Regions from separate parts of the Brevibacillus sp. M2.1A genome, predicted to be linked through region 1. Evidence: a T-box and tRNA genes for the amino acid it is inferred to sense, from the RefSeq annotation. Region 1 holds a T-box; the other holds one or more tRNA genes.

Region 1 (3,273 bases):
ATGTGGCGCCCGTGATCTGGGTGAAGCTCTCCGCCGTATCGGGGAAGGTGCATCCATGATCCGCACAAAAGGTGAGCCAGGAACCGGAAACATTGTAGAGGCTGTTCGTCACATGCGCACGATGATGTCCCAAATCCGCAAAGTGCAAGCTATGTCCTACGATGAACTGATGGCAGAAGCCAAAAACCTGGGTGCTCCATACGAACTGCTTGAAGAGGTACACAAAACAGGTAAGCTGCCAGTCGTAAACTTCGCAGCAGGCGGAGTAGCAACACCAGCGGATGCTGCCCTGATGATGCAACTCGGCTCGGATGGCGTGTTTGTTGGCTCTGGTATCTTTAAATCAGAGAATCCAGAGAAGTTTGCTCGCGCGATTGTGGAAGCGACCACTCACTACACAGATTACGAACTGATTGCTCGCGTATCTAAAGGCTTGGGAACGGCAATGCCAGGAATCGAAATCTCCAAAATTCGTGAAGCTGATCGCATGCAAGAGCGCGGCTGGTAAGGTGAGTAGCATGATAATCGGCGTACTCGCTCTACAAGGAGCTGTATCAGAACATCTGCGAATGCTAGAAGAGGTTGGTGCGACAGCTGTCCCGGTCAAAAAAGTAGAAGAACTGGATGCCCTAGATGGACTGGTCATTCCCGGCGGAGAAAGCACCACGATTAGCAAGCTGATGCACAAGTACGGATTCATGGAGGCTATTCAAGAATTCGGTAAGGCGAACAAGCCGATCTTCGGAACTTGCGCAGGAGCGATTCTTCTGGCGAAACGGATTCAAGGACAAGACGATTACCATTTAGGCTTGATGGATACCAAAGTCGAGCGGAATGCTTTTGGTCGCCAAAAGGAGAGCTTTGAAGTCTTGATGCCTGTTGCGGGTGTAGCGGCAGATTACCCGGCAGTGTTCATCCGGGCTCCGTATATTATGGAAGTGGGAGAGAATGGTCAAGTCTTGGCCAAGCATGAAGACAAGATTGTTGTCGCCCGAAGCGGTCATTATTTGGCAGCAGCCTTTCACCCAGAATTGACCGAAGATACAAGACTGCACAAATACTTCCTCGACATGGTCAAGGAATACAGAAGCTAGCTGTCATACCGGAAGATCGGCCGTAAAAAGGTGCCGATCTTCTTTTTTCTGTACAGATCAGGATGGGCTGCTCTTTACATACGTATAGAACCTGTAGTACAGTTAACAATAATAGTATTCATGAATGAGAATGCGATGATGAGAACAAGTACTTCACAAGAGCCAGGCCTAGAGAGTCGGTGGTAGGTGCAAACCGATCCGGTTATGTGAGGGAATCCATCTCGGAGTGGCAAAGGAACAACAACTTTGCCCGGAACCGTCCCGTTATGACGGAAGAGTGGGCATATGCATGAAGGATTGCTGCATATGTCAACGAGGGTGGCAACGCGGGTATACAACACTCGTCCCTTACCAGGGGACGGGTGTTTTTTGTTTTTTTTTTCAATACGATTCGGAGGGATTTACACATGTTGGACGTAAAAGTATTACGCCAGGATTTAGAAGAAGTAAAACGCCGTTTGGCTCACCGCAATGAAGATATTTCTGCGTTGGATCAATTCGTAGAAGTAGATGAAAAGCGTCGCGAAGTCATCCAAGAGGCAGAAGCGCTGAAAAATAAGCGTAACACGGTATCCGAGCAAGTAGCTGTCATGAAACGCAATAAGGAAAATGCAGACCATCTGATCGCTGAAATGAAAGAAGTAAATGAGCGCATCAAGGCTTTGGATGAAGAGCTGCGCCAACTGGATGAACAGCTGGAGTTCATTTTGCTGAGCCTGCCAAACCTTCCGCATGAAAGCACGCCGATCGGTACGACTGAAGACGATAACGTGATCGCCTGGACATGGGGAGAGCCACGTGCGTTTGACTTCGAGATTAAGCCTCACTGGGAGCTGGCTAGCCAAGCAGGCATCCTCGATTTTGAAACCGCGGCAAAAGTAACAGGAAGCCGTTTTGTTTTCTATAAAGGCTTGGGCGCACGTCTGGAGCGCGCATTGATGAACTTCATGATGGATTTGCACTCGAATGAGCATGGCTATGAAGAAGTGATCCCACCGTATATCGTCAACCGTACGAGCATGACGGGAACGGGGCAATTGCCTAAGTTTGAAGAGGATGCATTCAAAATCGAGGGACCAGATTACTTCCTGATTCCAACAGCAGAGGTGCCCGTCACCAATATGCATCGTGATGAGATCATGGATGGAGCGGATCTCCCTCGCTACTACACTGCTTTCAGCGCATGTTTCCGTTCGGAAGCGGGCTCTGCTGGCCGTGATACGCGTGGGTTGATTCGTCAGCATCAATTCAACAAAGTTGAGCTGGTGAAATTCGTGAAACCAGAAGAGTCTTATGACGAACTCGACAAACTGGTGAAAAACGCTGAAAAGGTGCTTCAACTGCTTGGATTGCCATACCGTGTCCTGAGCATGTGCACAGGCGATCTTGGTTTTACGGCTGCGAAGAAATTCGACCTGGAAGTTTGGATTCCAAGCGGCGGCACATACCGTGAAATCTCGTCTTGCTCGAACTTTGAAGACTTCCAAGCACGCCGTGCCAATATCCGTTTCCGTCGCGATACGAAATCAAAGCCAGAATTTGTGCATACATTGAATGGTTCCGGTTTGGCGATTGGACGTACAGTAGCAGCAATCTTGGAAAACTACCAAGAGGCAGACGGAACAATCGTAATTCCAGAAGCTCTTCGTCCGTACATGGGCGGAGTAGATAAGATCGCACCGAAGTAATAAGCGAGAGATTTGGAAAACAGCTCTTGATCCATAACGGGTCAAGGGCTGTTTTATATTGTGTACTAATACAGATATATTTTTAAAAAAACGTGTTGCACTGTACTAATCTCTGTTATATAATAAAAACAAATTTTAAGAAAATTGTTTTAATACAGAAATGGAGGAATGGAGAATGGACTGCTATCGGTGTGAAGGTAACGGAGAACAAAATTGCCCAAGATGTGGAGGCGTTGGTCGTGATGCCAACGGAGCGGCTTGCCACAATTGCTTGGGAGACGGTCATGTATGCTGCAGCCATTGCAGTGGCAGCGGGTATCAGGAGTAAGGACATTTTTTTTGCTATCGCTGTTATATAATAAAAAACATTTTATCGATCTGTACCATAATAACTTTCAAGTGAGGGAGGAGGAGCTGTTTTGACTACTGTACCAACGAATCCATATCCGCTGGAGGTGCAGATTTCCGGTGAGATGCACCCTGGTTATCAA
Region 2 (3,273 bases), 4.0 Mb from region 1:
ATGCTGCCGAGATTGCCAATGTCGTAGGTGAGCGCTGGGAGATTAAAGGTGTAGATGCGAAGGAAGCAGGCGGAGATGTCGAGAACCTAGCGAGAGCAGCAGCGAAAAAGCTAGGAACAATCGTAGCGATTACGGGCAAGGTCGACGTGATTTCGGACGGAGAAACGACTTATTCGATCCATAATGGTCATCCCATCTTAACGAAGGTGACCGGAACAGGCTGTTTGTTAACGTCTGTTATGGGAGCGTTTGCAGCCATTGCAAATGACAAGCTGATCGGAGGAGCTGCGGCATTGGTATGCTACGGTGTTGCTGCTCAGTTGGCAGCCGAGAAAGCAGCAGTAGTAGGGCCAGGAAGTTTCCAAATCGAATTTTTGAATGCCTTGTATAACTTGACCACAGACGATGTTCGCCGTTTTGGATATATCGAAAAAAGGGAATAAAAATTCCCCTTTAAAAAAGGGGAGGAAAATGACCGTAGAACGATTAAGCTAGATATGTTAGACAGTAGCTGTAATTTCGCAGTGAATAAGACAGCAGCTTCTTCTGGTGCTCTGAAAGTGCTAGGAATATAAATTCAACGTGATCATCATCGTATGGACGGACATAAAAACGGGAAATACCATGACAAATAATTTCTCTCTTTAACGTCAGCGCCACACTGGCGTCTGTTCGTATGTGCAATTCCACGCTGTGTACCCTCCTTGGACATTCAATAGAGTACCAAAAAAATACAAGGAAAAACAAGGGAATTATGTCTGATTCATGTCCAAGTTGTTACCGTTTTTTGGATGAAAACTGACAAGGAGAACGATTCAGAAAAAACTAGCGTGGATTGCTGGGAAAGCACCCTGTTCGAGAGAAAAAATTCGAGATGAGTCCGGCCATTCTCCCTTTTTCCGTTGAGGTATTTACTTTATTTCGAAGGCACCGTACGAGCTCCTGATCACAGTGACAAGAAAAATAGCCGTGCTTTTGATAGCAATAATCATGCCTCTTGCAGCATCTGTCGACATCATCAATCGGCGCAGCCGGCCCGGAGCATCCAGGCCCGCACCAGTTTCCGTACAAACAGGGGAAGCCTACTGAACGGCGCTTTCTTTTTGACAACTGACATCACTCCGTCTTGTAAAGGAATACTACTTGTATCATATTGAACCGGAAGTGAAGTTGCTTTAGGCAATCTCCCTTTTTTCGTAAACTTTCAAAATATCACTTGAAATCATGTTGTGAATATGATAGATTAATTCTTGCCGAAGCGAACGCTTGCAGGCTCGATGGATGGATGTCCGAGCGGCCGAAGGAGCACGATTGGAAATCGTGTAGGCGGTGTCGAACCGTCTCGTGGGTTCAAATCCCACTCCATCCGCCATGATACTTGGCCCGTTGGTGAAGCGGTTTAACACAGCAGCCTTTCACGCTGTCATACAGGGGTTCGAATCCCCTACGGGTCACCTAGCAAAACGCCCCCAATGAAATAGCGGGGGATTGTGGAGGCTTAGCTCAGCTGGGAGAGCATCTGCCTTACAAGCAGAGGGTCGGCGGTTCGATCCCGTCAGCCTCCACCATTTTATATGCGGTCGTGGCGGAATTGGCAGACGCGCTAGATTCAGGTTCTAGTGGTGGCAACACCGTGGAGGTTCAAGTCCTCTCGACCGCACCAAGCAAACCCTATATATGGCGGTCGTGGCGAAGGGGTTAACGCACCGGATTGTGGCTCCGGCACTCGTGGGTTCAAGTCCCATCGATCGCCCCATCTATTTATGTTCAAAATGTAAAATGAAATAGCCCAGCGGTGGCTCCTGTAAAGGAACTGTCGCTGGGCTTTCTTTGTATTTGTTTACGAGTGATCGACAGGCTGATAAAAGTGAAGGCGATTGCCAAAAGGATCGGTCACGCTCACTTCACGCGTTTCCCACGGCGTCTCCTCTAAATCAGGACAAGCGTACTTGTATCCTTGACGCAACAGGGACTGATGGAAAAGCTCAATGTTTTCCACCTGTACGCGAATCGCTGAGCCAGGACAAGCATCTCCGTGATGCTCGGATAGATGAATCGTGCACGATGGAGAGGAAATTTGCATGTATAAAGGAAAATGATCCTCGTAACGATGCTCCCAATCAATCTGAAATCCTAGAAAATCCACATAAAACTCTCTTGCCTTCTCAACGTCAAACATGCGAAAAATTGGCGTTATAGTCTGAGTCATTTGCCTAGAAACCTCCGGATTGTATTGAGGGAGGCGAGGTGCATCCCTTCGTGAAAAATCGTTCGTACTAGCACTTGCGCAATCGTATGCATGCCGGATTCTGTTGCGGGAAACTCTTCGTCTAATCGATCCTTGTAAGCAGCCTGTATCTTCTGAGGTTGTTCTTGTAATAAGGAAACGAGCGTTTCGAGATTCGGCGGCGGTGTTTTCCAGTCAGCAGGCTTGGTCCCGAAGTTAAACCATTCCTTGAAGCCAGGGGGGAGCGGGATCGTTTCTTTTGTAAGGTGCGCGATCCATAAATACTGATCGAGATAAATGTGCCCCAGATTCCACAAGATATTGTTGGAGAAACCATCAGGAATGATGTTCGCATCTTCATTTGTCAAACCATCGATTGCTTTTAACGTCTCCTGTCGATAATCCTCTAGTTGCTGGAATAACACCGAATGCCGCTTTTCCATACCTTTCCCCCTTTGAGTGGCAGTCTTCGCAAATAAATTCGAGGCAGAGAATCTACCTTCCTTCTATATGAAGGGGGTGTACCAAAAAAAGCGTGCAGAACAGCTCGTCTGCACGCTTTTTGTATGCGGTTTATAGAAAACGGCGCTACATTCTTTCCTGCTCGAGGGTGTGAGAAGGGGAGAATAGTTTCCGCCACTTTACTTGCGGTACACAAATGGCAGCCAGGATCATGAATACGCCACCCCATTGAGGGAGAGAGACAGTCTCTTGAAGCACGAAGCTCGACAAGAGCACGACTGTGGGCAGCTCGACTGCACTTAAAATGGTAGCCAGTCCATTGCCGATCCGCGGCACACCGACAGCCAAACAGAAGATCGGGATGACCGAACCGAAGATCGCAACCAAAAGACCGAGCGGCAGTAAACCTTGCAGAAGCTGACCATTTACCAAGAAAGTCGGCGGATAAACGATCGAGAGCATCAGGGCTGCCATACTAATCGAAATCGCGCTTCGCAAGTATGGATCCATTCCAGGGAGAATTCGCCCGCTGAAGAAAATAACCAGGGCAAAGGTCGCGCCAGACATCAGACCGAAGATCAAAC

What was found. The T-box of region 1 lies ahead of serS (serine--tRNA ligase). A T-box ahead of a tRNA ligase gene usually reads a tRNA of that ligase, here a tRNA-Ser.
Region 2: it encodes a tRNA-Ser, which carries the amino acid that the T-box ahead of serS (serine--tRNA ligase) is inferred to sense. The anticodon was not compared.

What each region holds. Positions count from the first base shown of each region.
Region 1 is NZ_JABSUY020000001.1:602,858-606,130, forward strand. Features, by position in the region: gene pdxS (pyridoxal 5'-phosphate synthase lyase subunit PdxS) at 1-508, shown strand, start outside; gene pdxT (pyridoxal 5'-phosphate synthase glutaminase subunit PdxT) at 519-1,094, shown strand; T-box leader at 1,221-1,446, shown strand; gene serS (serine--tRNA ligase) at 1,502-2,782, shown strand; gene HP567_RS02805 (hypothetical protein) at 2,974-3,141, shown strand; gene aceB (malate synthase A) at 3,202-3,273, shown strand, end outside.
Region 2 is NZ_JABSUY020000001.1:4,603,970-4,607,242, reverse strand. Features, by position in the region: gene thiM (hydroxyethylthiazole kinase) at 1-443, shown strand, start outside; tRNA gene HP567_RS22165 (tRNA-Ser) at 1,280-1,372, shown strand; tRNA gene HP567_RS22160 (tRNA-Glu) at 1,381-1,454, shown strand; tRNA gene HP567_RS22155 (tRNA-Val) at 1,493-1,568, shown strand; tRNA gene HP567_RS22150 (tRNA-Leu) at 1,577-1,663, shown strand; tRNA gene HP567_RS22145 (tRNA-His) at 1,681-1,756, shown strand; gene HP567_RS22140 (glyoxalase superfamily protein) at 1,841-2,209, opposite strand; gene HP567_RS22135 (DinB family protein) at 2,206-2,670, opposite strand; gene HP567_RS22130 (EamA family transporter) at 2,816-3,273, opposite strand, start outside.